Regions from separate parts of the Pantoea sp. Tr-811 genome, predicted to be linked through region 1. Evidence: riboswitches for the same ligand, from Rfam matches in the RefSeq annotation. Region 1 holds a riboswitch; the other holds the start of a gene.
What was found. A riboswitch is a leader RNA that binds a small molecule or an ion and turns the genes downstream of it on or off. The one in region 1 is predicted to bind thiamine pyrophosphate.
Positions count from the first base shown of each region.

Region 2: another riboswitch for thiamine pyrophosphate. It lies ahead of thiC (phosphomethylpyrimidine synthase ThiC); the one in region 1 lies ahead of F3J44_RS27245 (TenA family protein).

Region 1 covers NZ_VWXJ01000027.1:1,310-12,510, reverse strand. Annotated here, with positions in the region: gene F3J44_RS27265 (phosphate/phosphite/phosphonate ABC transporter substrate-binding protein) at 1-752, opposite strand, end outside; gene F3J44_RS30470 (EAL domain-containing protein) at 740-3,067, opposite strand; gene F3J44_RS27255 (SCO family protein) at 3,149-4,117, opposite strand; gene F3J44_RS27250 (Ig-like domain-containing protein) at 4,271-7,666, opposite strand; TPP riboswitch at 7,912-8,026, shown strand; gene F3J44_RS27245 (TenA family protein) at 8,105-8,752, shown strand; gene tenA (thiaminase II) at 8,755-9,414, shown strand; gene F3J44_RS27235 (hypothetical protein) at 9,448-9,648, opposite strand; gene F3J44_RS27230 (PAAR domain-containing protein) at 9,837-10,094, opposite strand; gene F3J44_RS27225 (DUF6708 domain-containing protein) at 10,091-10,984, opposite strand; partial or broken gene F3J44_RS27220 (hypothetical protein) at 10,988-11,201, opposite strand, start outside.
Region 2 covers NZ_VWXJ01000002.1:147,725-165,506, forward strand. Annotated here, with positions in the region: gene F3J44_RS03265 (membrane integrity-associated transporter subunit PqiC) at 1-178, opposite strand, end outside; gene parC (DNA topoisomerase IV subunit A) at 354-2,612, opposite strand; gene F3J44_RS03275 (TIGR02281 family clan AA aspartic protease) at 2,623-3,141, opposite strand; gene F3J44_RS03280 (esterase-like activity of phytase family protein) at 3,138-4,124, opposite strand; gene parE (DNA topoisomerase IV subunit B) at 4,121-6,025, opposite strand; gene F3J44_RS03290 (YqiA/YcfP family alpha/beta fold hydrolase) at 6,061-6,669, opposite strand; gene cpdA (3',5'-cyclic-AMP phosphodiesterase) at 6,952-7,755, opposite strand; gene F3J44_RS03300 (DUF1249 domain-containing protein) at 7,841-8,287, opposite strand; gene F3J44_RS03305 (NUDIX domain-containing protein) at 8,284-8,901, opposite strand; gene F3J44_RS03310 (RsiV family protein) at 9,098-9,844, shown strand; gene cytX (putative hydroxymethylpyrimidine transporter CytX) at 9,813-11,096, opposite strand; gene thiC (phosphomethylpyrimidine synthase ThiC) at 11,246-13,126, opposite strand; TPP riboswitch at 13,283-13,389, opposite strand; gene F3J44_RS03325 (TolC family outer membrane protein) at 13,552-14,988, shown strand; gene waaA (lipid IV(A) 3-deoxy-D-manno-octulosonic acid transferase) at 15,160-16,431, opposite strand; gene F3J44_RS03335 (LysR family transcriptional regulator) at 16,443-17,333, opposite strand; gene F3J44_RS03340 (multidrug efflux SMR transporter) at 17,421-17,753, shown strand.

The sequences.
Region 1 (11,201 bases):
AGCATCGCTGCACGAATACGCTGTTTCACCGCTGGGCACAGGCTGGCACTGAACACATAGGGGTCGTAGTAAATAGGTTGCGAGCGCCACTGTACCTTGAGCGCGCTGGGTGCCAGGTGATGCTTGAGCAGGTAGGCATCAGCCCGCTCGCTGGCAACGAATGCCGCCTCCACGCGCCCATCGAGCAACGCTTCCAGCGCCTTGTCATGGGTGCCGGCATACACCAGCGAGGCGAAAAAGCGGGCCAACGGCGCGCCCACTTGGGCCGGGAACTCGGCACTGGGCACCAGGCTGCCCGACGTGCTGGCCGGGTCGCTCAAGGCTACCCGCTTGCCGCGCAAGGCTTCGATATCGTCGGGGCCATCGCCCCGGGTCAGTAGCAGCGCCTGGTAATGGCTGCCCGCAGGTGTAAAAGGCCCGGCGCTGAGGGTAAAGGTGGCGAAGGGCTCGATGCGTGGGTCGCGGCGCTGGGCCAGCACATAGGACGCCGGCCCCAGGCGGGCGATGTCGGCGCCTCCGGAAACGATGGCATCCACCACACTTTCATAGGACGCGGCAATCACCAGCTCCACTGGCACCCCAGCGGCCAGGCTCAGGCGCTGCAGCAGCGGTTGGTGTTCACGCACCATCTCCTCGGTGCCCTTGATCGGGATGACTGCCAGGCGCAGGCTGCGCACCGTGCAGTCGGCCATCGCGGCGTTGGCCAGCAGACTGGCCAGCAGCAGCCCCGCCAAAGTCTTCAGAGTGCGCATGGTTTTTCCTCGATGCCATTGAAGGGCGGGTACTCCAGCAACTGCGCCGGCGACAGGGGCCGGCTGAAGTGGTAGCCCTGGGCAATGTCGCAACCGGCAAGCTTCAGGCACACCACCTGCTCGCGGGTTTCGACCCCCTCGGCCACCACCTCCAACCCCAGGCGCTTGGCCAGGATGATGGTCGAGGAAACGATCGGGCTGTCGTCATAGCTGTTGGACAACGGCGCGATCAGCGAGCGGTCGATCTTCAGCTTGCTCAGCGGCAGCGATTGCAGGTGGGCAAAGCCTGCATAGCCACGGCCGAAGTCGTCCAGGCTGATGCCGATGCCAGCTGCGCGCAGCCGATGCAGGTGGTCGACCGCGGTGCCTTCGGGGTCCAGGATGGTGGTTTCGGTGATTTCCAGTTCCAGGCGCTGCGGAACAATGCCGTACAACTGCAGCTTGGCCAGCAGGCGAGTACTGAAATCGGCCTGGCGCAACTGCAGCGCCGACACATTCACCGCCAGGCGTGCATCGCGGCCCTGGGTGTCCCAGCGGGCCAGCTCTTCGCAGGCCAGGCGCAGCACTTCCCAGCCCAGTTCGATGATGAAACCGCTGCGCTCGGCCAGGCCAATGAAGCGGTCAGGGTAGAGCAGGCCAAACTCCGGGTGGTCCCAGCGCACCAACGCTTCGTAGCCAAGCACGCGCTGGGTGTCGAGGCGGATTTGCGGTTGGTAGTGCAGCACGAACTGGCGTTCGGCCAGGGCCGTGCCGAACGCCTGCTCAAGGGTGAACGACTGGATATCGGCCAGGTTCAGCGATGGGTCGAAAAAGCGGTACTGGGCGCGGCCGGCTTGCTTGGCCGAATACATGGCGGCGTCGGCGCTGCGGATCAGGCTGTCGATGTCCTGGCCGTCGCGCGGGCAGATACTGACACCGACGCTGGGGCTGGTGTTGACCTCCTGGCCATCGAGGGCATAGGTGGCGGAGAGTTTCTGCACCAGGCCGCGCACCCAGCTGTTGATCTGTTCTTCGCTGCGTTCCCCGGCCAGCAATACGACGAACTCGTCACCACCAAAGCGCGAGGCTTCATCGCCGGGTTCGAGCAGGCGCTGGATGCGGCCGGCCACGGCCTGCAGCAGCAGGTCGCCGATCTTGTGCCCGAGCGAATCGTTGATCGACTTGAAGCGGTCCATGTCGATGAACAGAATGGCCATCAGCCGGCGCTTGCCGCGCTGGCGGGTGAGCGCCTGCTCGGCGACTTCGACGAACTGGCGGCGGTTGTGCAGGCCGCTGAGGTGGTCGGTGGCGGCGGCGTGGCTGCTGCGCCGGTGTTCGTCTTCAAGGCGGCCGATCAGTTGCTGATTGACCTGCTGCGCGTGCTCCAGCGCATCGAAGGCTTCCTGGCGCTTGCGCAACAGGCGCAGGGTCCAGGCGAGGCTGGCGAGGATCATCAGGGTCATGCTCAGGTTGAGCCAGAACTGGCGCGAATAGGCGAGCACGGAGGAGGCGAGGATTTCATCGTAACGCTGGCTGACCACCACACTGAAGCCCCGTTCGGCCACGCGCCGGTACAGGCTCTGGTAGGGGTCGCCGGCGGCATACTGGGTCAGCTGGCCGGCATTGCTGTCGGCCTCGGTGAGGTCTGGCTCGATGCTGTCACCGGCGACCACTACGCCGCTGGCGTTGATGCGCAGGCGCTCCTGACCGTCGTCCTGCAGCAGGCGCACCATGCCGCTGTCGCCCAGGTCGATGTGCTGGAACAACACCGCCAGGTAGCCCACGTCCAACTGCACCACCAGGATGTTGTCGATCTCGCGCCCGGGCAGGTCGGTCAATGGCAACAGGAACGGCAGGCGCCAATTAGGCATCGCGCCCGGGGCCGTGTCGGCAGGCACGCGCGGCAGGAAGGGCTTGAAGCCGTAATGGGCGACGTGCACTTTCAATTGCTGCAGCCAATCGGCAGGCAACTGGGCGGCCTCATCGCCATGGCTGGACGACAGCAACCGGCCGTGCCGGTCATACAGGCTCATGCGCTTGAAGACCGGGTCTTCGGCCAACAGGCGCGCCAGGCTCAGGCTGCCCTGGCGCAGGGCCTTCATGTCGTCCTGGGTAACCCGGCCTACGGCCTGGGCGCGGTCCACCAATTGGCGCAGGCTTTCGGCGACAATGCTGGCCAGGTTCAGGTGCTCGGCGGCCTTGGCCGTGAGCGCATCCTGGCGCGACGCGGCCTTCTGGGTCAGGTGCAGGCCCCACAGGAAGGTCAGGGTGGCGGCACACAGCATCAAGATCAACAGGCGCAAAAGGCCTGCGGAAGAGAGAGAACGGCGGATCACTGCTGGTATTCCCGACCGTGGGTGATGGCGTTGAAAATACGACAGAAAGATGACAGCCTAATGACTGGTGGCGATTTGCCTCTAAGGTTTTCCCCGGTCCGCCAGGGGCGCCTGGATGCGCGTTGTCTCTTCATCCAGATAGCTCAACAACGCCGCGACTTCCTCGTCGCCCAGGCGCATGTTGGGCATGGCCAGGCGGTTGTACTGCTCATAGAGCAGGTGGGCCAGCGGGTCGTTTTCGGCCAGCATCTGGTCTGGCTCCTTGAGCCAGCGCGTCAGCCAGCGGGCATCACGCTGGCGGGTGACGCCCAGCAGGTCAGGGCCGATGCCACGTTCGTTGCTACCCACCGAATGGCAGGACGAGCAGCGGGTACGGAAAATTTGTTCGCCGCTGCTGGGCGGGCGAATGTCCGGCGCTTGGGCGTAGTCGTTGGCCATGGCGCTGGCCTGCTTCCAGTTGTGCAGGCTATTGCCCAGGCGGTCGGCCAATATGTAGGGGCTTTCGAAAGGCGAGGCTTTCATCCAGCGGCCGGTGGCCTGGTTGCCGATGATCAGGCTCAGGTTGTGGTCCTTGGAGCGGCCGTTTTCCAGGCCCTCGATGTACAGCCCCAGGCGCCGGCGCAACTGCTCGATGTCGTCTGGCTCACCGGTGAGCAAGGTCCAGCCTGGGCCGATGCCGAACTTCTCGGCATAGCGCTTGAGGGTGGCGGGGGTGTCGTTGTACGGGTCGATGCTGATGGAATAGAGGAAGATGTCCTTGCCGACCCGGTCACCAAGAATTTTCTGCACCTGGCGCAGGCGCGCGGTTTCCACCGGGCAGGAATCGGAGCAGCCGGTGAAGATGAAGTTGATGGCGACTACCTTGTCCTTTATCAGGTCGTCGAAGAAGTGCACCTGCTGGCCATCCTGGGTGACCAGCGGGGTGTTTGGGAAGTAGTCGGCGCCCCAGGGCGTGCTGGCTTCCCGGGCGGGTGCTTGGGTGGTCGGCCAGTAATGCAAGCCGGCGGCGAACAGCAAGATTGCGAGCAGAACACGCCATGACCCAGCCATGTTGTTTACCCTCGAACAGAAGTTACTGCATACGCCGATCGTTGTAGGAGCGGGCTTGCCCCGCGAACACCGGCGAAGCCGGTGCCAGGCACCGCGTCGCCTCCTTCGCGGGGCAAGCCCGCTCCTACAGGGATACCCGATACATCCCCACGTTTACTTCACGCTGATCGGCACCGTCACGCTTTGCCCCAGGGCCGAGCGCACGGTCACCGTTGCCGGTGAAGCCGGGCCACTGCCGGTGGTGGTCACCGACAGCCGCCAGCGCGCCCCACTGGTGGCCGCACTCAAGGTGGCCGTACCCAGGTTCAGCGGCCCGCTGGTGGTGGCGGCGGTGACCGTGATGCTGTTGCCGTTGGCCACCGAGGTGGTGCCGGACAGGTCCCAGGTGTTGCGGTTGCCGCTGCGCACCTGCACGGTGGCGCTGCTGACCTGGATGTCGTCCATGGCCACGGTCTGGCTGACCGCGATGTTCACCGTGGCCGGATTCAGCGACTCGGCGCCCTTGGCATCGCGCGCGGTGTAGTTGAAGCTGGCGGTGAACGGCGTATCGACGGTGGCCGGTGGCGTGTAGGTGACGCTGGTGCCGTCGGTGCTGACCGAGCCTTGGCCGGAGTCGGGTTGGCTCAGGCCCTTGACGGTCAACGGCAGGTTGCCCTCGGGGTCGGTGTCGTTGGCCAGCACGTTGAGCGTGATCGGCTTGCCGGCAGTGGTGGCGGCGCTGTCGTTGTTGGCCACAGGCGGTTTGTTGGCCGGGTCTTGCCCGCTGTTGCTGCTGGCGGTGCGGAAGGTCGGCAGGCCTACCGACGCCATGTACTCCACGCCATCCCAACCCGGCAGCGGGGTTGGCATCACCTGGAACTGCCCGGGGTGCTCGATGTCCCAGCGCAGCAGCATCGAGGAGTCCTCATGCTGGGTGTTGTGGCAGTGTTCCATGTAGGTGCCGGCGAACTCACGGAAACGGATGGCCATTTCCACTTCCTGGGAAGAGTCGGCGTCCGGGCCAATGCGGTAGACGTCCTTGCGCGCCCATTTTTCCCATTCCGGCGGTGCCTTGCCGTCCCGGCTGAGAATCACGCCTTCCTCGAAGTGCACATGCACCGGGTGGCTCCAGCCGTTGCCGCCGTTGCGGATTTTCCACACTTCCAGGGTGCCGTCGCCGCTGAAGCCGCCTTGAGTCGCTTCGCTGGCCAGCTGCGGCGCCGCGCTGATGCGGCGTGGGTCCATGCTGTAGCCGAAACCGCCGTCGGTCTTGATGGTCCAGGGGGTGCTGTCGGTGCCATCGGAGCGGCCGAAGACGAACTCACGGTGGCGGGCCTTGTTGATTTTGTCCTTGTCGGTGGCGGCGGTGCGGTCGATGGTCAGCGGGATCATCTTCAGGCCTTCGGCCTTGCCAGGCTTGGCAGGCTCGTAGGCGCTCGGGTCCATGCTCACGTCCTGGCCGCTGTAGGGCTGAACGATCAGTTGCATGAACTTGCCGACCACCGGGTCGCCCTTGTCCCACTCAGGCCCCTTGCTGGTCTGCTTGATCACGGCCTTGTACTTTTCCGACAGCACATCGGCCAGGGAAATGACCTGTTTCGGGCCTTTGCCAGTGTCGTGTTCCATGACGTTGACGAAGTACAGCTTGTCACCGACCTTGATGCCGTTCTTGGCGAAGTTGATGATGATGTCGTAGCGCTCGGCGATGCCCTGCAGCGGCAGGATACCGTTGTTGTCCTGCAGGTCGCCGTCGCCGTTGAGGTCCAGGGTGCCATCGAACGGCACGGCGTGTTCCATGATGTTGCCGTCGTTGGCGATCATGTGGAACGGCACCCGCGCGTAGGAAACGTTCGAGCCGGACGGCCCCTTGAATTCACCACCGTTGCCGGCGATTTCCCGGACCACGGCAATCTTGAAGTAACGCGACACCGAGCCATTGAGGATTCGGAAACGGTAGCTGCGTGCGCGAACCTTGAGCTTGGGCTGGTACTGCCAGTTGACCAGCACCTGGTCACCGAGGAAGCCATCGGTGTTGAACGGGTTGAACCACAGCTGCCCATTCTGATCCCAGGCCTTGTCGGCCACCACCAGGTTGACGTCGTAGTCGCGGTTGCCCCAGGCCATCCCCGAGCCGCTGGGCAAGCGCAGGTTCACGCCGTCCTGCAGGGCTTCGTTGCCGCGGTCGATGGCGCTGTAGTAGTTCATCATCACGGCGTTGCCTTTGTAGACGTTCTGCGCCGTGAAATCCATCATGTGGTCGTGGAACCAGTGGGTGCTCATGGTTTCGTGCCAGTCACCGCGAATCTTGATGCTGCCGTTGTCGCAGGTTTTCAGCCCTGGGTTGGCGTCGTTGACGAACAGGGTTTCACCGGGCGAGCAGGGGAAGGCGGCGCGAGGGTCTTCGGCACGGGTGTTGATGGTGTCGTAGCCAGCCAACTGGACCGGCCAGCGGTAGTCGTAATACTGGCCAGGGAAGAAGTAGGCGTTGGCGAAGCCATCGCTTTCGGCCGGGGAATGGCCGTTGTGCTCGTGGGTGGAAATGGTGTGCAAGCCGAAGCCTGCGTTGGCTGCCGGGTCGATCGGCAGCGCGTTGTAATGGCGCATCAGTACTGGCTGGCCGTAGCGCACCATCAGCAGCTTCACCGGGAAGGTGCCGTCGAAGGTCCACAGCGACTTGTGGTTCTGCAGCGGCATGTTCGGGTGGAAGCGGGTGTCGATGCCCTTGGTGGTGCCCAGCGTGGTGGGAATGTCCGAGGTTTGGTAATACAGGCCGCCTGGGCCGAACTCACCCACGGCGTAGTTGTGCAACTGCTTGCGGTCGCGCAAGCCCTGGTTGATGCGGGCGCCGGCCTGCGCGGTCTTGAAGGCGGCCTGGGGGTAGAACTCGTTCCAGCGTTGGTGCGCCCAGCCTTTTCCTGGTGGCCGGCCTTCGGCAGGCGAACCCACCGAGTTGCGGTTCAGGAACAGCTCGATCTGCGCCTTCCACGGGTTGCGGTCCAGGGTGTTGGCGTAGGGCGTGGGGAACGGGTACAGCCCCGGTTGCTTGAGGAAAGCTTCCAGCGCGTTGCCGTTGGGGCTGCTGCGGGCAACCACGTCCGGGTCCTGTGCGGGGGCCGCGCCCAGGGTGGGCGGCGGGAAGGCCAGGGCGGGTGGCGGCAGCGTTGGGTCGAGTTTTTCCGGGCCGAACTCTTCGAACAGCAGCAACTGTTGGGTGAAGGGTTGCGCACCGAACAGCGGGCTTGGCTTGCCATTGGTGGGGTAGTTGCGCGACGTCTGCAGCGACGGCGGCAGCACGTTGTCGACCCGGTTGGTCGAACGGTCGCCGTACACGCCGTCCTTGAGTTCCAGCGACCCTTCGTTGGCTTCGGGCAGGTTGAACAGGTTCAACAGGGCCGGACCAGGGTCCGCTGGCTGGTCATCGAAATGCGAAGGGTCCGTCGGCGATGGCGGGCTGACGTCATCGAGGGATGAGGCGCCGGCCGTCAGCAGCCCGAAGCTGAGCATCAGCGCGGTTACCGCCGAGAGTTGGAATGCAGGTCGTTTGGAGTGAATCATGGCAGGTGTTTTCATTGCCTGGTGCCTCGCTCGCGGCTAAATAGCTATGAGCCATCAATGGCCTCTGGACAAAGGGGCCGGAGCAACAGTTGTGCCAACAACTATTTCAGTAATGCTTTGTCAAACAAAACCTTGGAATTCCTGATGCGCGCTAAAGAACGGGGTGTCAAGCAATGGGGACTTTTCCCCGCAAGCGGGTCAACGATGGCCCAGGAACGGTGATGCAGCAGGTGACAACGGCGGTTCAGGCCTGTATACCTGTTGCCACCAAGGGGAGCCCGGCAACGGGCTGAGAAACCGCTGGCAACTGCAGCGCGGTGACCCTTCGAACCTGATCCGGATCATGCCGGCGAAGGGATGGGACTGCCGACCTGCCTTTTTGCCGGCCTCATTGCGAGGCCGCTCCATGCCCAGCTGCAACGGTCTCGCTGCCACCTTGTACAGGACAGCACCATGACCGAACGCTTCAGCCAAACCCTGCGCCAGCAGAACCTGCCGACCTGGTCCGCCGCCGTCGGCCACCGCTTCGTGAACGAGCTGTGCGCGGGCACCATCGCCGACCCGGTCATGGTGCGTTACCTGGTTCAGGACCACCGTTTCCTCGACAGCTTCCTGACCCTGCTCGGCGCCGCCATCGCTACCGCCGACACCTTCGAGGCACGCCTGCGTTTCGGCCGTTTCGCCGGCATGATCAGCAGTGACGAGAACACCTATTTCCTGCGTGCCTTCGAAGCCCTCGACGTAAGCCCTGCGCAGCGCAGCGAGCCCGCCGACACCGCGCCTACTGCAGGTTTCAAGGCAATCATGCGCGAGGCTGCGGCCACCCGGTCCTATGCCGCGGCGCTGGCGGTGCTGAACGTCGCCGAAGGCCTGTACCTCGACTGGGCGGTGAAGGCGCCGAAACCCTACCCTGAGCATTTCCTGTACGCGGAGTGGATCACCCTGCACGACAACCCGGCCTTCAACGATTTCGTGGCCTTCCTGCAGGCTGAACTCGACCGCGTCGGCCCCCAGGAAGCGGCACTGGCCAGTGATTTCTACGCCCGTACCGTGGCGCTGGAACTGGCGTTCTTCGACGCCGTCTACGCCGAGGAGGCTTGAGCATGGATATCTTCGACCGCCTCAAGGCCGCTACCGCCGGGCAGTGGTCCAGCTACGTGGACCACGCCTTCGTCCGCCAGATGGGTGAGGGCACGCTGCCTGAAGCTGCGTTTCGCACGTACCTGGTTCAGGACTACCTGTTTCTGATCCAGTTCGCCCGCGCCTGGGCCCTGGCCGCCTACAAGAGCCGCCTGCCGGCCGACATCCGCGCCGCCCAGGCCGGGTTGGCGGCGATTCTCGACGAAACCGAACTGCACTTGCGCCTGTGCGCCCGCTGGGGCTTGTCCCAGGCAGACATCGAGGCTGCGCCGGAGCACCAGGCGACGGTGGCCTACACCCGTTATGTGCTCGACTGCGGCGCAGCGGGCGACCTGCTCGAACTGCATGCGGCGCTGGCACCTTGCGTGATCGGCTACGCGGAAATCGGCCGGGCATTGGCCCAGCAAATTGGCGACCTGAGCAGCCACCCGTACCGGGAATGGATTGGTGAATACGCGGGCGAGGGGTACCAAGGCGTGGCGGCGGCAGCACGCAAACACCTGGATGAACTGGCGGCGCGGAGCATGACCGAGCAGCGCTTCGTGGAGCTGGCGGGGGTCTTTGGCCAGGCTTCGCGGTTGGAAGCGGACTTCTGGCAAATGGGGCTGGACAGCCTGAACTGACGCCGCGTGGGGCGCCTTGGTTGAGCGGGCGCCTCAGTTCAAGGTGCTGCGGTTAGTGTGCCAGTAAGCGGAGCACAGGTAGCGAATGGCGACCTTGTCGGTGCTGGACAGCTCGCGGAACTGCTCCACCAGGCGGGCTTCCTCACGGGTCAGGTGGTGGCATTTCGGGAAGTAGCGTTGCTGCAGGGCGCTGAGTACTTGCAGGGTGCGATACAGGAAGGAATCTTGGTTCATGTAGGGCTCGCTTGAGTATCATGCAGGCCGCTGGATGCGGGCTTTGTAGACGTTTTACTGGCTGACGGCGGCGGGGGCAAGGCATGGTGATGGCCATGTACAATTTTGCTGATTCAGGGCAAGGAAATCGCAGGTTTTGCTGTCGGTTTATTGCCCTGAGTGGCAGCGATTGATCTGGGGCTGGTAGGTCAGTCGATCAGCCAGCCGTGCTCGCCTTCGGTGATGGTTCCGCCGTGGCTGGTTTGGCTGCCTTCAATGGCAGCGGGCTGGCCTTCGATGATGGTGCAGGCAGCGCCGGTTTCGATTACAGCACCGCAACTGATCCGGTCGCCGACACGGGCGATGGGCCTGCCGTCGACGAAGGCTGCGCTGGCGCCGGTTTCGACCTTGCCCTCACCATGGAGTGGGCAGCTATGGCGATGGCCTACGAGTGCGATGGGGGTCATTTGCGTTTCCTCTGGGTGGTTTGTGCGGGGGCGGTTTCGAATGCCTCTGGTGGAGGCGGTGCTGCGCGGACGTTGAATAGGCGGCAGATGACGTACCAGCAGATGGCCAGGGACAGGTTGTAGGGGAAGAGCACGGCCCAGAAAGGCAGTTGCCAGTTTTTCTTGCCTTGCAGTTCTCCGGGTTCACCGGTTCGCCAAGGGGCGTAGTGGCGCCAGGCTTGGGCTGGGGTCAGGCAGATGGCGTGCAGGGGGATGTGCCACCAGTTGGGTTCGCCTGGTGGGGGAAGTTTGTTGGGGCCGTGATCCATGAAATGGCGCAGGTATTCCCAAACTTCGGCGACGTATTTTACGTCTGGCTCGGTGGGTTCGTTGCTGTCGATCCAGAGGCATTCTTTCAATTGCAAACCACCCTGTGCTCCGCAGGGACCGAATGCCAGGGCATACTGGGTGCTGAAAGATACGCCACCAAACTCGGTGCGTTTGAATAGACCGCCTCTGACAGTGTCCCAGTCGAAAGATATGAGCGTTCTGTTTCGCCGATAGTGGATTTTTTTTGAAGTGCGATTCAAGTAGAAGGCTGATAAGTTTTTTATGAGATATATTCTGTAGGCGAGGAAGGGCGTGAACAGGAAAGGTAATAGGGTGTCGAGGATAAGTAACTCCCTGTCTCGACTTAGTGTTTGCTCAAGGCCGGCGTGGAAGAATTCCGAGTAGATGGATAGTATTAATGCAGCGGACATGGCAGTGTAAAGCTTGCCCATAAATACAGAGTCTATCACCCACGGGTTGTGCAATTCCAAGGCTGTAGGCGAAATGCTTGTTACTTGGCCCCCTATGCGGGGTGCAGCGGCAGTATTTTGAGCGGGATTAAAAAGCCAGACTACTGACATTGCTTACCTCTCAAGCTTGAATGTGATAGTTGAGTGAGCTCGGTCGTAGAGGCCTTGATTTGGAGAGTATTTGATGAAAAGGCTTGCCGAATTTCCGTGCATTATTTCAATTTTGAAGTTGAGTACGAGTCCGAGCGCCGTAATATAACAGTCGGGGCTGAAGGGTGTTTCAATGGCGTGTTGGTCTCTATCGCAAATGCTGAGGGATCCAAACCAT
Region 2 (17,782 bases), on a different contig from region 1:
GCAGGTAATCGGCCACCGACACAGGGCCAAGCACCACGGCCATGCCCGCACTCTGCGAAGGCTGGCCAGGATCACCGCTGTCGAGTTGGTACAGGGCCACTGGCTGATGCATGCTGCACCCGCCCAGCCCCAGCAAACCCGTCATCAACAGCGCAAATGGAAGGCGCAGGAATTTCATTCAACCCATCCAGGCGGTCGCTACCAGGCAAACCGCAGTGATACTGATAACAATTCAATCGGGCACACGGCCACGCCGGCACCACAGGAGCACTATCATCCGCGAAATATCGGCCCGACTCCAGCATTTCTGCCCGGAACGGCGCTGAAATTGCCGTTCCAGACATTTCGTCGGTTTATCCCGGCATCTCTACCTGCAGCCCGTCGACGCGCTGGAAGCCCCGTGGCAGCTTGCTGCCGCGTCGGCCACGTTCACCCTTGTAATGCTCAAGGTCATCGCCTTTAAGGGACAGGGTACGCTTGCCGGCCTGCAATACAAGGGTCCCGCCCTCGCCGATCACCGCAAGATCCGTGACAAATTCTTCACGGCTGGCCACCCGATCACCGGGCACACCGATGATCTTGTTGCCCTTGCCTTTGCCCAGCTGTGGCAGGTCGGAAACCTTGAATACCAGCAAGCGCCCCTCGGTGGTCACGGCGGCCAGCCAGTCCTGCTCGCGGTTGGCCACCGGGCGCGGGGTCATGACCTTGGCGCCGTTGGGCAGGCTGAGCAGGCCTTTGCCGGCCTTGTTCTTGGCCTGCAGGTCCTCGCCCTTGACCACGAAGCCATAGCCCGCGTCCGAGGCCACCACGTACAGCGCGTCATCATCGGGCAGCAGCACGCACTCGAAGGTGGCGCCTGGCGGTGGGGTCAGGCGGCCAGTCAACGGCTCGCCCTGGCCACGGGCCGACGGCAGGCTATGGGCGGCCACCGAATAACTGCGGCCGGTGGAGTCGATCAGTACCGCAAACTGGTTGGAACGCCCGGCGGCTGCAGCCTTGAAGCCGTCGCCGGCCTTGTACGACAGGCCCGTGGCGTCGATGTCGTGGCCCTTGGCGCAGCGCACCCAGCCCTTTTCCGACAGCACCACGGTCACCGGCTCGGTCGGCATCAGTTCGTTTTCCGACAGGGCCTTGGCTTCGGCGCGCTCGACGATCGGCGAGCGGCGGTCGTCGCCATAGGTTTCGGCGTCCTTGATCAGTTCGCTGCGCACCAGCTTGCGCAGCTTGGCGTCGCTGCCCAGCAGCGCTTGCAGCTTGGCCTGCTCCTTGAGCAGTTCATCCTGCTCGCCGCGGATCTTCATCTCTTCCAGGCGCGCCAACTGGCGCAGGCGGGTTTCGAGGATGTAGTCGGCCTGGATTTCGGTCAGTTCGAAGCGCTCGATCAACGCCTGCTTGGGGTGCTCCTCGGTGCGAATGATATGGATCACTTCATCGAGGTTGAGGAACGCGGTGAGCAAACCTTCCAACAGGTGCAGGCGCCGTTCGACCTTGTCCAGGCGGTGCTGCAGGCGACGACGAACGGTATTGGTACGAAACTCCAGCCATTCCAGCAACAAGGCCCGCAGGTTTTTCAGCTGCGGCCGGCCATCCAGGCCAATGATGTTGACGTTGACCCGGTAGCTGCTTTCAAGGTCGGTGGTGGCGAACAGGTGTTGCATCAGCTCATCGGCATCCACCCGGTTGGAGCGCGGGATGATGACGATGCGGCAGGGGTTCTCGTGGTCGGACTCATCACGCAGGTCGGCCACCATCGGCAGCTTCTTGGCCTGCATCTGCGCGGCGATCTGCTCCAGCACCTTGGCCCCGGAAACCTGGTGCGGCAGCGCGGTGACGACGACATCGCCATCCTCGACGCGGTACACGGCGCGCATGCGGATCGAGCCGCGGCCGGTTTCGTAGATTTTCTGGATTTCGGCACGCGGGGTGACGATCTCGGCCTCGGTCGGGTAGTCCGGGCCCTGGATGTGCTCGCACAGCTGCTCGATGGTGGCCTTGGGCTCATCGAGCAGGCGCACGCAGGCGCTGGCGACTTCCCGCAGGTTATGCGGCGGCACGTCGGTGGCCATGCCCACGGCGATGCCAGTGGTGCCGTTGAGCAGGATATTCGGCAGGCGCGCCGGCAGCACGGCCGGCTCCTGCAGGGTGCCGTCGAAGTTCGGCACCCAGTCGACGGTGCCCTGGCCCACTTCGCTGAGCAGCACTTCCGAGTAGCGCGACAGGCGCGCCTCGGTGTAACGCATGGCAGCGAACGACTTCGGATCGTCCGGCGCACCCCAGTTGCCCTGGCCATCGACCAGGGTGTAGCGGTAGCTGAACGGCTGCGCCATCAGCACCATGGCTTCGTAGCAGGCCGAATCGCCGTGGGGGTGGAACTTGCCGAGCACGTCGCCCACGGTACGCGCGGACTTCTTGTGCTTGGCATCGGCATCGAGCCCCAACTCGCTCATGGCGTAGACGATGCGTCGCTGCACCGGCTTCAGGCCGTCGCCGATGTGCGGCAGGGCCCGGTCCATGATTACGTACATGGAATAGTTGAGGTAGGCCTGTTCGGTGAAGTCAGCCAGCGAGCGGCGTTCGACGCCGTCGAGGCTGAGTTCCAGTGAGTCGCTCATGCGGGCCTCGTCATTTCAGGTTCTGGCGCAGCAGCATGGTGCCGCCGCGCTGGGTAAATTCAAGTTGTTTCAGGGCGCTCATGCCGAGCAGCACGGTCTGGCCATCCAGGCCCGGCACCACCAGGGCGCGCACGTTCTGCAGGCGGATATCGCCCAGTTGCAAGGTATCGAGCCGGGTGCGGTAGCCTTCGGTGCGGCCATTGGCGGTACTCAGCACCACCGGGCTGCCCCGCGCCAGGTTCAGGTCGGCGGCCATCGCCTCGGGAATCGCCACGTCGGTGGCACCGGTGTCGAGCATGAAATGCACCACCTGGCCGTTGATCGCACCGTCAGCCACGAAATGCCCCTGGCCGTTACCCAGCAGGCGCACCTCGATGTAGCCATCGCCGCGGGAAGACTGCACCACCGTGTTGGGGTTGCGCTCGCGCTCCTCCCACTGGCCGAAGAAGCGCGTGGCAAGGAACAACGCCGCCGCCCAGGCGACGATCATCAGCACCTTGCCCGCGCGCTTGCCCGGTGGCTGGCTCATGGGTTGGCGCTCCAGCCGCCCTGGGGCGCCTCGAAGCGGTACACCACCGGCCGGGTTTCACCATCGGCGCGGGCGCCGTTGTTGTTGTCCAGGCCAATCCAGGCACCCTTGGTGTCGATCACCAGCGCTTCGGCCAGGCCGAAGGGCTGCTTGTAGCGGCGCTGGGGCTGCAGCGCATCGGCAGCGAACGACCAGCAGCGCTCGACCTTGCCGCTGCTGCTGTCACGCCGGCAGATGCGATAGGCGTTGCGCTCCAGGGTGAACAGCTTGCCTTCGAACCAGGCCAGGTCGGCAAAGTCCCGTGACACGGCGCGGGCTTCAGGCATCTGCGCCGGTTGCATTTCGACCCCGGCTTCGCTCAACAGCACGCAGCTGCGCCCGCAGGTCCACACCGACTGTTGCCGCTCGATGGCCACCAGGCCACGGCGTTCGCGCTCGGCGGCCAGCCACAGGCGGTCGCCCGCCGGGTTGATCGCCACGCCCTCGAACAGCGCGTTGAAGTTCAGCAGCATGCCGCTGGCACGGGCCTGGCGCACCATCACCGGGTCGATCTTCAACCACTGCGGCTCGCCTTCGACAGGCACCTGCAGCACGCCGGCGTGGGCCTCGCTGACCAGGTAGAGGTTGCCAGCCTGGTCGCAGGTGATGCCTTCGTAATCCAGCTCCCCGCCGCGCACGTAGGACACGGCCCAGTTGCGCGACTTCAGCCCCCAGGGCAAACCGCTTTCCGGCGGTGCGGGCGGGGTGAAGGTCAGGGGTTGGGCGCGCCACAGGTCGTTTTGCTGGTCGAAGCGGTAGATACGGTCGTCATCCCGGTCGGAAACGCCCCACAACCCGCCGCGGCACGCAGCCAGCCCAGACAGGTTGCCACCGCGCATGCCATCGATCACATGCTCGGACTGAAGCTTGAGCTCCGGCCAGTTGCCCGCCAGGCTCGGCAGGGCAACCAGCGCCAGGCAGGCTGCGACCAGCAGACGGATCAAACCAGGACCTCGGCGAGGTTACCTTTGGTTTCCAGCCAGTTCTTGCGGTCGCCAGCGCGCTTCTTGGCCAGCAGCATGTCCATGATCTCGGTGGTGCCTGCCAGGTCGTCCAGGGTCAGCTGAACCAGGCGCCGGGTGTTCGGGTCCATGGTGGTTTCGCGCAACTGCGGCGGGTTCATCTCGCCCAGGCCCTTGAATCGAGTGACCTGCGGCTTGCCGCGCTTCTTCTCGGCCACCAGGCGGTCGAGGATGCCGTCACGCTCGGCCTCGTCGAGGGCGTAGTAGATTTCCTTGCCCAGGTCGATACGGTACAGCGGCGGCATGGCGACATACACGTGGCCAGCCTCGACCAACGGGCGGAAATGCTGCACGAACAGGGCGCAGAGCAAGGTGGCGATGTGCAGGCCGTCGGAGTCGGCGTCGGCGAGGATGCAGATTTTGCCGTAGCGCAGCTGCGACAGGTCGGCAGCGCCCGGGTCGACGCCGATGGCCACGGCGATGTTGTGCACCTCCTGGCTGGCCAGTACCTCGCCGCCGTCCACCTCCCAGGTGTTGAGGATCTTGCCGCGCAGCGGCAGGATCGCCTGGAACTCCTTGTCGCGGGCCTGCTTGGCCGACCCGCCGGCGGAGTCACCCTCGACCAGGAACAGCTCGGCGCGCATGGGGTCTTGCCCGGCGCAGTCGGCCAGCTTGCCGGGCAAGGCCGGGCCTTGGGTGATGCGCTTGCGCTCGACCTTCTTGCTCGCCTTCAGGCGGCGGCCAGCGTTGCTGATGGCCAGTTCCGCCAGTTGCATGCCCAGCTCGGGGTGGGCGTTGAGCCACAGGCTGAAGGCGTCCTTGACCACCCCGGAAACGAACGCTGCGGCCTCGCGGGACGACAGGCGCTCTTTGGTCTGCCCGGAGAACTGCGGCTCCTGCATCTTCATCGACAGCACGAAGGTGATGCGTTCCCAGACGTCTTCGGGCGCCAGCTTGACCCCACGCGGCAGCAGGTTGCGGAACTCGCAGAACTCGCGCATGGCGTCGAGCAGGCCCTGGCGCAGGCCATTGACGTGGGTACCGCCCTGGGCGGTGGGGATCAGGTTGACGTAGCTTTCCTGAACGCTGTCACCGCCTTCGGGCAGCCACAGCAGGGCCCAGTCCACGGCCTCCTTGTTGCCGGCCAGGCTGCCGCAGAACGGCTCGTCGGGCAGGCGCTGGAACTCGCTGACCGAGTCGACCAGGTAGGAGCGCAGGCCGTCTTCGTAATGCCACTCGACCTTCTCGCCGCTGGCCTTGTCCTCGAAGCTGACCAACAGGCCCGGGCACAGCACAGCCTTGGCCTTGAGCACGTGCTTGAGGCGGCTGATGGAGAATTTTGCCGAGTCGAAGTATTTCGGGTCGGGGCTGAAGTACACGCTGGTGCCGGTGTTGCGCTTGCCGACCGTGCCGACCACTTCCAGCTCGCTGGCCTTGAAGCCGTCGGCGAAGGTCATCTGGTATTCGTTGCCGTCGCGCTTGACGCGCACGCGCACCTGGGTCGACAGGGCGTTGACCACCGAAATGCCGACGCCGTGCAGGCCGCCGGAGAACTGGTAGTTCTTGTTGGAGAACTTGCCACCGGCGTGCAGCTTGGTGAGGATCAACTCGACGCCCGACACGCCCTCTTCCGGGTGGATGTCCACCGGCATGCCGCGACCATCGTCGCTCACTTCCAGCGAGTGGTCGGCATGCAGGATGACCTGCACCGAGCGGGCATGGCCAGCCAGGGCTTCGTCGACGCTGTTGTCGATGACTTCCTGGGCCAGGTGGTTCGGCCGGCTGGTATCGGTGTACATGCCCGGGCGCTTGCGCACCGGGTCAAGGCCGGAGAGGACTTCGATGGCGTCTGCGTTATAGGCGCTAGCGCTGGGATTGGCCATGGGTTCTCGTCGTCAGTCTGGTGAATGCAAAAAGGTCAAAATACAGAAAAATCGAGCGCCGCATACTGCTGCCGCGCAATGCCGGCAAATGCCAGCAGGCCTGGCAGCTGTTCGGCGAAGCCCTGGTAACTGTGGTCGCCACCGGCCTGGATGCGCAGGGCGCAGGCCTGGTAATAGCGCTGGGCGTCGCGGTAGTCCAGGGTTTCATCGGCGGTTTGCAGCCACACTTGATAGCGGCCCGGGTCGGCCGGCGCCGGCACTTGCAGTTCGGCCAGGGCCTGCACGTGGTCCAGGGTCAGCTCCCAAGTTTCACCGCTGTAGTGGTTGCGCTGGCTGCCCAGGTAACCGTCGAAGCGTTGGTGCGGGGCGACCGCCGGGTTGATCAGCAGGGCCTTGAGGCCGTGGCGCTCAGCCAGGCAGGTGGCATAGTAGCCGCCGAGCGAACTGCCGACCAGCAGCGGCGCGCCCAGTTCGGCAATGGCGGCTTCGAGCTGGGCCATGGCCTGGCGCGGGTGGTGGTGCAAGGCGGGCACACGCAACTGGGCCGAAAGCCCCAGTTGCTGCATTACCGCGTCGAGCTGGCGCGCCTTGGTGGACAGCGGCGAGCTGTTGAAGCCATGGATATAGAGGATGGAACCCGACATGCTGCCCCCGGAATCTGTGGCTTCGCGCCCGATGGAGCAGGCGCAGGGACGCGCAGTGTAGCGTGTTCGCCGGGTGTTGGCGCCGTTTGGCCAATCTCGCAACAATTTCTTCAAACACCCGCTTGCACACACGCCCCTGTAGGAGCGAGCGTAGCTCGCGATGGGGCGCGCCAGCGGCCCCGGGGGTTCTTCGGCTTCGCAGCCTAGAACGCAGGGGCTGCTTCGCAGCCCATCGCGAGCTGTGCTCGCTCCTACAGGGGGAAAGTGTGCGCTTTGGGTAGTTCAGTACCCTGGGCTGTCGAAGTCCAGCTTCACTTCGAAATCGATGGCCCGCTCCACCCCGGTTTCCAGCCGCCCGTCGCCATGCAGGCGCATCCAGCGGTAGCCTGGGTGCTCTTCGCTGACCTTGAAGTCCTCACTGCCCGCCGCGAACTGGATGCAGGTCGACGGCGTGGCCAAGAGGCGCAGGCCGCCTTGCTGTTCATCCCACGGCTGGTGAATATGCCCCCAGAGCAAACCCTTGACCTGTGGATAACTGCGCAGGCGCTGCAGCAGTTCATCGGCATTGCGCAAACCGATCGGCGCAATCCAGGCGCAGCCGATATCCACCGGCTGATGATGGCAGCACACCAGGCAATGCCGCTCGCCTGCAGAGGCCAGCGCCTGGTCCAGCGCCGCCAGTTGGTCCGCCTCGAGAAACCCATGGGTGGCGCCCGGCACCGCCGTATTGAGCATGACCACGCGCCAGGCCCCGACATCAGTAACCGCCTCGACCAAATCGGGCGCCAGCTGGGCCATCACCCTGGCTTCATCATGGTTACCCGGCAACCAGCGAGTCGGCACCGCCAGCTCAGCGGTCAGCCCGCGAAACGCCTCATAGGACGCCACGCTGCCATCCTGGGACAAATCGCCCGTGCACAGCAGCAGGTCGATGCGTGGTTGCTCGCGGCGCACCTGGGCCACCACATGGCGCAGGCTGTCACGGGTATTGAGGCCCAGCAGCGTGCCTGCCGGGTCGGCGAACAAATGGGCATCGGTCAGTTGCACCACATGCACGGGTGCCGGGAAGGGGTCTGGGTGCGGCAACGGCCGTCTCCTCGAACGGTTTATGCCCCGATTATGGCGGTGGATCGGTTTCGAGCAAACACCCGAAGCCGACCCCGTTCACATTTCAGCGCACACTGGCCAATTCATGGCCACACGCCAGGCAATGGCTGAGCCATTCCCCGAGGAACAGGTTCAGCTGGGCTTTTTCGTCCGGCTGGTGCATGGCTTCGTTGGGGTACGGGTAGATGCTGCGCAGGCGCCGGGTGTGTTCGGCGCTGATCACTTCGGCCATGCGCGCATCGTGGTACACCTGCACTTCCAGGTGCGGCACCGGCAGCCAGGGCAGGCTGTGCTCCTGGCGCACGCGCAAGGTGGTGGTGTACGGGCAGGCCAGCAGCACATCGAGCGCCAGCACACCAAGCATCTGGTCGCCCTGGGTCATGCCGATGCGCCGCGAGCTCTGGGTGGTACGCATGTCGGGCAGCAGGCGCATGAGCCGGGCGTAGTTGGCCTCGCAGGCGGCTTGCAGCCCGGCCAGGTCGACCCGATAACGCTCACGCAGCAGGTTCACTTCCACATACCTCGAACTTCGTCTTTGTTCAGTGCCAGCCATTGCAGGCTGATGATGGTTGCCGCATTGCAGATCCGGCCGTCGCGCACCGCCTGCAGTGCGTCGTCGAACGACCACACGCGCACGCGGATGTCCTCGCCCTCTTCTTCCAGGCCATGCAGGCCGCCGGCGCCTGCACTGCTGCAGCGGCCCAGGAACAGGTGCACGTATTCGTCGCTGCCGCCGGGCGAAGGGAAGTAGCGGGTGATCGGCCACAGGGCGCTGATGCTCAGCCCGGCTTCTTCCTCGGCCTCGCGGTGGGCAACTTCCTCGGGCTCCTCGGCCTTGTCGATCAGCCCGGCGACCATCTCGATCAGCCAAGGGTTGTCGATCTTGCCCAAGGCACCGACGCGAAACTGCTCGATCAACACCACTTCATCGCGCAGTGGGTCGTAGGGCAGCACGCAGACGGCATCGTGGCGCACGAACAGCTCACGGCTGATCTCGCGGCCCATTCCGCCGGCGAACAATTCGTGGCGCAGGCGCACCTTGTCGAGCTTGTAGAAGCCCTTGAAGCAGTTGGCCCGCTCGGCGATCTCAACCGCCTTGGGCACCGAATTCAACGTGTCTGACATGGAAATCCTCATGGCTACAGCAACAGCTTGATTACCGCTTCGCGCCATCCTACTCCGCACGGTTGCCCGTTTCACCCCTTTCCGGCAACCGTTCGCCCACTGGGGACAGCGCGTCTTCTCTCTGTTAGCTTAGTGGCGAACCGAAGGCCGCGCAGACGGTCAAAGGCCGACTTTTCCCTGTTCTGCAAGGATCATCATGACACTTGTCAAACTGACCTCCGTGGCCGTGCTGGCACTCGCCCTTGGCGCCTGCCAGAGCCTGTTCGCGCCCAACTACCGGGCCCCGCTGGAGGTCAAGCGCGACGCCTGGGAGCATGTCAAACCCGGCTGCAGCGCACAGGACTGCCCGTTGGTGAACATCGACATGGTCCATTTTCCGGCCCTGCCCAAGCTCGATGCGATTGTCGAGCAGCGCCTGCTGCAGCTGACCGAAGACAATCAGCATGGCACCGCGCCGGCCACCCTGCAGGCCTATGAGCAGCAGTTCCTGGCCAGTGCCGACAAACGCAACAGCAGCTACCTGCAAGCCAAGGTACGCGAGCAGCATGACGGCCTGGTGATCGTCGAGTTGTCCAGCTACCTCGACAGCGGTGGCGCCCACGGCATGCCGGGGCGCGGCTTCATCAACTATTCGCGCAAGCTGGACAAGGTGCTGACCCTGCAGGACATGCTGCTGCCGGGCCAGGAAGAGACGTTCTGGAAGACCGTCGAGGAATCGCACCGCGCCTGGCAGATCAGCGTGGGCATGGACAAGGACGCCGAGTTCGTCAAAACCTGGCCCTTCAAGCGCTCGCCGCACGTCGCCCTGACGTACGGCGCGGTGGTGGTGAAGTACGAGGTCTATGCCATCGCGCCCTACTCCATGGGCCACGTGGAATTGAAGATCCCCTACCCACGCCTGAACGGCGTCCTCAAGCCCGAACTGTTTCCCGGCCGCGGCTGAGGCTCAGCAGCCCGTGTAGCCCACCTGCCAGCAGCAGTGCCGGCAGGGTCGCGCCCAGCTCCGGGGCCTTGGCGGCGATGATGTGGTACGCCGCCACGCCCACGGCCCAGGCCAGCAGCGCCTGCCAGTGCAAGCCATCGACCTGGGCTGGCAGGCGGCGGCGGCGAACCACGTAGTGGTCCATCAGCACCACGCCGAACAGCGGCGCGAACACCGAGCCGATCAACAGCAGGAAGTTCTCGTACTGGGCCAGCGGCGCCAGCAAGGCAATCAGGGTGCACAGCACGCCGATGGCCAAGGCCAGGTGCTCGACCTTCAGTGGCAGCAGCACACCGGTGGAAACGGCGGCCGAGTGGATATCGGCAAAGGCCTTTTCCGACTCGTCCAGCAAGATCAGCAACAGCGGCAGGCCCATGCCGGCGCCGGCCAGGGCCAACAGCAGCGCGTTGACTTCGCCACTGGCAGCGAAGGCCAGGGTGTAGGCGACGCCCAGGCTCATCAGCCAGGTGTTGCCAATGAAGTAACCCAGCACCGTGCCGCCGAACACCTGCCCGCCATTGCGGGCGAAGCGCGAATAGTCGGCGATCAGCGGCAACCACGACAGCGGCATGGCGATGACGATGTCAAAGCCCACGGCCAGCGACATCGAGCCATCCCCGGCGCGCTGCCACAGCTCGGCCAGGTCGGCCTTGGCGAACAGGTTCCAGGTCAGCCACAGGCAGGCGCCCAGCAGCAGCCAGATACCCCAGGCGCGCAGGACCTTGCGCACGAATGCCAGCGGCCCGCTCACCGCCAGCACGGTGGCCAGCGCGCCGAAGCACAGGGTCCAGAGCATCGGGCTGTTCCAGGCGCTGTCCTCGCCGAACGCCCGCGCGCCCAGCAGGCTGGCGGCATCGCGCATGACGATGATCTCGAAGGCGCCCCAGCCCACCAGTTGCAGCAGGTTGAGCAGTGCCGGCAGGCGGGCGCCATGGCGGCCCAGGCTGAGCTTCAGGGTGCCCATGGCCGACAGGCCGGTGTCGCTGCCGATGACGCCGGCGGCGCCGAGCAGCAGCACGCCGACGCCAGTACCCAGGGCGATGGCCAGTACCGCGCTCGCCAGGCCCAGGCCAGGGGCGAGCATGGCGCCGACCTGCAGCACCATGAGGCCGATGCCGAGGGAGAACCACAGCGAGAACAGGTCACGGGCGCCGAAGATGCGCTGGTGGGTGGGGACCGGGTGGTCGGGGGAGAATTGGCTGGGTGATGTCATTGTTGTGTTCGCCGGAAGAATGATTGATTGCTGCCACCCCCTGTGCAGGAGCGGGCTTGCCCCGCGAAGGCGTCAAGCCTGCCAAGCGCGTTGGCGCCGCTGACGCTTTCGCGGGGCAAGCCCGCTCCTACAACAGAGTGAGTACGTGGTTAAACCTTGTGATACAGCTGGCTGCCTTCCTGGCGGAACCGTTCGGCCTGCTCACGCATGCCCGCCTCGACCGTCACGTCCACGGTTTCGATCTTGGCGGCATACTCGCGCACTTCCTGGGTGATCTTCATCGAGCAGAATTTCGGCCCGCACATCGAGCAGAAGTGCGCGACCTTGGCCGATTCCTTCGGCAAGGTTTCGTCATGGAAGGCCCGCGCGGTGTCCGGGTCCAGGCCCAGGTTGAACTGGTCTTCCCAACGGAACTCGAAGCGCGCCTTGGACAGCGCGTTGTCACGGATTTGCGCGCCCGGGTGGCCCTTGGCAAGGTCCGCGGCATGGGCGGCGATCTTGTAGGTGATGATGCCGGTCTTCACATCGTCCTTGTTCGGCAGGCCCAGGTGCTCCTTGGGCGTGACGTAGCAAAGCATGGCGCAACCGAACCAGCCGATCATCGCCGCACCGATGCCCGAGGTGATGTGGTCGTAACCGGGGGCGATGTCGGTGGTCAGCGGGCCGAGGGTGTAGAACGGCGCCTCGTCGCAGCATTCCAGCTGCTTGTCCATGTTCTCCTTGATCAGTTGCATCGGCACGTGGCCGGGGCCTTCGATCATGCACTGCACATCGTGCTTCCAGGCGATCTTGGTCAGCTCGCCAAGGGTTTCCAGCTCACCGAACTGGGCGGCATCGTTGGCATCGGCGATCGAGCCTGGGCGCAGGCCGTCGCCCAGCGAGAAGCTGACGTCGTAGGCCTTCATGATTTCGCAGATCTCGTCGAAGTGCGTGTACAGGAAGTTCTCTTTATGGTGCGCCAGGCACCACTTGGCCATGATCGAGCCGCCACGGCTGACGATGCCGGTGACCCGCTTGGCGGTCAGCGGCACATAACGCAGCAGCACGCCGGCGTGGATGGTGAAGTAGTCCACGCCCTGCTCGGCCTGCTCGATCAGGGTGTCGCGGAACAGCTCCCAGGTGAGGTCTTCGGCAACGCCGCCCACCTTTTCCAGGGCCTGGTAGATCGGCACGGTGCCGATCGGCACCGGCGAGTTGCGGATGATCCACTCGCGGGTTTCATGGATGTGCTTGCCGGTGGACAGGTCCATGACCGTGTCCGAGCCCCAGCGGATACCCCAGGTCAGCTTGGCCACTTCTTCCTCGATCGAGGAGCCCAGGGCGCTGTTGCCGATGTTACCGTTGATCTTCACCAGGAAGTTGCGGCCGATGATCATCGGCTCCACTTCCGGGTGGTTGATGTTAGCCGGAATGATCGCGCGGCCACGGGCGATTTCCTGGCGCACGAATTCGGCGGTGATTTCCTTCGGAATGTTGGCACCGAAGCTGTGGCCGGCGTGCTGTTCGTCAAGCAAACCAGCGGCGCGGGCTTCCTGCAGTTTCATGTTCTCGCGGATGGCCACGTATTCCATCTCGGCGGTGATGATGCCCTGGCGGGCATAGTGCATCTGCGAGACGTTGGCGCCCGCCTTGGCACGGCGCGGGTTGCGCACGTGGGCGAAGCGCAGCTTGGCAAGGTCGGCGTCGTTCAGGCGCTGCTGGCCGAAGTCGGAGCTCAGCCCGCCCAGGCGCTCGGTGTCGCCACGCGCCTCGATCCAGGCCGAACGCACATCGGCCAGGCCCTTGCGCACATCGATGATCACGTTGGGGTCGGTGTAGGGGCCGGAGGTGTCGTACACCAGCACCGGCGCATTGGACTCGCCGCCGAAATCGGTGGGGGTGTCGTCCAGGCTGATTTCACGCATGGGCACGCGGATATCCGGGCGCGAACCTTCGACATAGACTTTTCGCGAACGCGGGAACGGTTGCACGGACTGCTGGTCGACTTGCGCCGATTCGCTGAGGTTGATCGCTTTTTCTTGTTTGGTCATCACAGGCTCTCCAGACGGCTTCCTAGCGGGCGGAATGTCGGGGGAGAACCTGAAAGGCGTGGACGCACCCATGGACGAGTGCAGTGCCGAAGACGAGGTGCCACGAGCTGCAAGCAGCTGAGACATTCCCGGACCTGGCACAAGAGGCTCCCCGGGAAGGCGAGCAATCTTGTTCCCTACGCAGGCGCTAACCTGATCAGGTTCAACGGGATCCGCACCTATGCGATCTCAGCCTTTGCTTCAAGGCACCCCGACAAGAACAGGCGCAGTCTAGACTGGAGTGGCCGACAAAGCCAAGCGGGTAATTTGCAGCAGGATGAAAGGCGCACGCGGCGATTGTTGCCGGGGGGCCCATGGCACTACACTGGCACGTCGGACGATACTCAACAGTTCAGTAATTATTTTTCGTACAAGGATTGCCCCCTATGCTGCGCAAACTCTCACTGGCGATAGCCGTGTCTTGTGCGTACCACGCAACGGCCTGGGCGGCGGATGTGCCCTCGACGGTGAAGACCGACCTGGTCAGCGTCTACCGCGAAGCGGTGGACAACAACGCCGATCTTGCAGCCGCACGCGCCGATTATGGCGCCCGCCGCGAAGTGGTGCCCCAGGCCCGTGCCGGCTTGCTGCCGAACCTGTCGGCCGGTGCCGAGATGATGAACACGCGCACCAAACTGGACGAGCCTTCGATCACCTCCAACCGCAGCGGCAATGCCTGGAGCGCCACCCTGGCGCAACCGATCTTCCGCGCCGACCGCTGGTTCCAGTTGCAGGCCGCAGAAGCGGTGAACGAACAGGCCGCCCTGGAACTGTCGGCCACCGAACAGAACCTGATCCTGCAAACGGCGCAAAGCTATTTCTCGGTGCTGCGTGCCCAGGACAGCCTGGCGGCCACCAAGGCCGAGGAAGCGGCCTTCAAGCGCCAGCTCGACCAGTCCAACGAACGCTTCGATGTGGGCCTTTCCGACAAGACCGACGTGCTGCAGTCCCAGGCCAGCTACGACACCGCGCGCGCCAACCGGCTGATTGCCGAGCGCCAGGTGCAGGACGCCTTCGAGGCCTTGGTCACCCTCACCAACCGCGAGTACAACTCGCTGCAAGGCGTGGTGCACACCCTGCCGGTACAGGTGCCGACACCCAATGATGCCAAGGCCTGGGTGGAAACCGCCGGGCGCCAGAACCTCAACCTGCTGGCCACCAACTACGCCGTGTCCGCCGCCGAGGAAACCCTGCGCCAGCGCAAGGCTGGCCACGCGCCGACACTCGATGCGGTGGCCAAGTACCAGAAGGGCGACAACGACAGCCTGGGCTTCACCAACCCCGCGCCGCAGCAGAATGTGCGCTACAGCGGTGACGTGGAGCAGACCAGCATCGGCCTGCAGTTGAACATCCCGATCTACAGCGGCGGCCTGACCAGCTCGCAAGTGCGCGAAGCCTACCAGCGCCTGAGCCAGAGCGAACAACAGCGTGAGAGCCTGCGCCGCCAGGTGACGGAAAACACCCGCAACCTGCACCGTGCGGTGAACACCGATGTGGAACAGGTCAAGGCACGCAAGCAGTCGATCATTTCCAACCAGAGCGCGCTGGAGGCTACCGAAATCGGCTACCAGGTCGGCACCCGCAACATCGTCGACGTGCTCGATGCCCAGCGCCAGCTGTACACCTCGGTGCGCGACTACAACAACAGCCGCTATGACTACATCCTCGACAACCTGAGCCTCAAGCAGGCCGCCGGGACCTTGAGCCCGCAAGACCTGCAGGACCTGGCGCGGTACCTGAAGCCGGACTACAACCCCGACCGCGATTTCCTGCCACCGGACCTGGCGGCGGCGGCGGCCAAGAACTTCGAGCGCCGTCCTTGACTGAAAGGCACTTCGCGAGCTGCGCTCGCTCCTACAGGTTTACCCAACCCCGGTAGGAGCGAGCGCCAGCTCGCGATGCACCGCTCCTGCAGGTTTACCCAACCCCGGTAGGAGCGAGCGCCAGCTCGCGATGCGTCGCGCCAGCGGCGCCCATCAGCACAATCAAAACACTCAGCCGAGCAGCTTACCCAGCCCATCCAACAACCGCTGCAACGCCCCCTGGTTGGCCTGCATCACCGCCCTGCCCGCCTCGCCCATGTGCCGGGCATCTTGCGGCAGCTCGACCAACCGTCGCACCGCTTCGGCCAGCCCGTCAGCATCATCCACCTGCTGCAACGCCCCCGCCTCGCGCAACATCGCGCTGATTTCAAGGAAGTTGAACACATGCGGCCCCATGATCACCGGCAATGCCAGCGCCGCCGGTTCCAGCGGGTTGTGCCCGCCGGTGGCCACCAGGCTGCCGCCAACGAAAGCGATATCGGCCAGGGCATAGAGAAACAGCAACTCGCCCATGGTGTCGCCCAGCAACACCCGCGTCTGCCCATCCACCGGTGTGCTGGCAGAACGGCGCACCGTGGCGAACTGCTGGCTGCACAGGGCATGCACGGCATCGAAACGCTCGGGGTGACGCGGCACCAGGATCAGCAGCGCATCCGCGTGCACCTGCAACAGTTGCTGATGCGCCTTGAGCACCAGCGCATCCTCGCCCTCGTGGGTACTGGCGGCGATCCACACCGGGCGCTTGTCCGCGCCCCATTGCCCACGCAACGCTCGGGCAAGCGGCAGCAGTTGCTCGTCGACCTTGAGGTCGAACTTGATCGAGCCGGTGACCTGCACGCACCCAGGCAGGGCGCCGAGGTCGCGAAAACGCTGGGCCTCGGTTTCGGTTTGCACGGCAATCAGGCTCATCTCGGCCAGCATTGGCCGGGTCAGCTTGGCAAAGCGCGCATAGCCCCGTGCCGAGCGGGCAGACAACCGCGCATTGGCCAGCGCCACCGGAATGCCGCGCCGGGCACACTGGTGGATGTGGTTGGGCCACAGCTCGGTTTCCATGATGATGCCCAGGCGCGGGCGCACATGGTCGAGGAAGCGCCCCGCGGCCCACGGCAGGTCATAGGGCAGGTAGCAGTGCTGGATGCGCGGTTCGCCTGCGAACATCGCGCGAATGCGCTCGGAACCGGTTGGGGTCATGCAGGTCAGGGTGATTGGCAGGTCCGGGTAGGCCTTGAGCAAGGCGCGCACCATGGGCGCGGCGGCAATGCTCTCACCGACCGACACCGCATGCACCCAGATTCCACCCTGGCGCATGGCCGGCAGGTTACGGGCAAAGCGCTCGCCGATGCGCTGGCCGTAGGCCGGCGCCTTGCGCGCACGCAGGTACAGGCGCAGCGCAACCAGCGGCAGGCCCAGGTGAAACAGCAAGGTATAAAGGGTTCTGTTCATGGCGGCGGAGTTTACCCGATCGCGCGCAGGTGCACTGCAAAGCGCTCGGCCAGCCACTGCGCAGCGGGGCCCAGGGGCTCGTCGCGGCGCCAGGCAAGCTCGGCCACCAGTGCTGGCGGGCACCATTCGCTGTCGAGCTCGACCATCTGCGCCTGGTACGTCGGGTATTGCACCACATGGCGCGGCAGCCAGGCCCAGCCCAGGCCGCGCATCAGCAGTTCGGCCATGGCATAGAAACTGTCGGCGCGCCACACGTGTGGGCTTGCGGCCTCGCTGCCGGGGTAGCCGCTTTGCTGGGGGGTAATCAGCAGTTGCCGGTGGCGGGCCAGCTGCTGGCAGGTGACGCGCAGCTCCCGGGCCAACGGATGGCCGATGGCGCACACGGTGACCATTTCCACACTGCCCAGGACGCGGCGCTCCAGGGAATCGGGGATGCTTTCGTGGTGGAAGAACAGCCCAAGGTCGGCACGCCGTTCCACCAGCTTGCGCGCCACATCGCCCTGGGCGCCGCTGGCCAGTTGCACTTCCAGGTACGGGTAGCGGCTGGCCAGCTCGTCGAGGCTGTCGATCACCGGCTGGTAGGGCATGGCCTCGTCCTGCGCCACCCGCAGCAAGGCTTCCTGCCCGCGCATCAGCGCTGCAGCGCGGCCATCCAGGCGCTCGCACTGGCGCAACAGCTCGCGGGCATCTTCGAGCAGCGCACTGCCGTTTTCGGTCAGCTTCGGCTGCCGGCCGCTGCTGCGCTCGAACAGGGTGACACCCAGGTCCGTTTCCAGCAGGGCAATGGCGTTGCTGATGGCCGACTGCGCCTTGCGCTGCTCGCGGGCCACGGCCGAGAACGAGCGCAGCTCGGCGACGCGCAGAAAGGTGCGCAATTGCTCCAGGTTCCACTGCTCGGCCATTGAGCTATCTCCGTAGTTGATAGGTAATGACTTTACCGCATCCAGGTTAGGTCTAGAATGCCCACCCAGTTACCGGAGAATCCTGCCATGAATGCCTACACCTACCTCGCCATCGCCATCTGCGCCGAAGTCATCGCCACGGCTTCCATGAAGGCCGTAAAGGGCTTGAGCACGCCGTTGCCGTTGTTGTTGATGGTGGTCGGCTACGGCATTGCCTTCTGGATGCTGACCTTGGTGGTGCGCAGTATTCCGGTGGGTATCGCCTATGCGATCTGGTCGGGGCTGGGGATCGTCCTGATCAGCGTGGCGGCCTTGGTGGTGTACGGGCAGAAGCTGGATGTGCCGGCGATGCTGGGCATGGCGATGATTGTCGGTGGCGTGGTGGTGATCCAGTTGTTTTCCAAAACGGCCGGGCATTGAGCAATCTATTTAACTGGCAATCCTGTAGG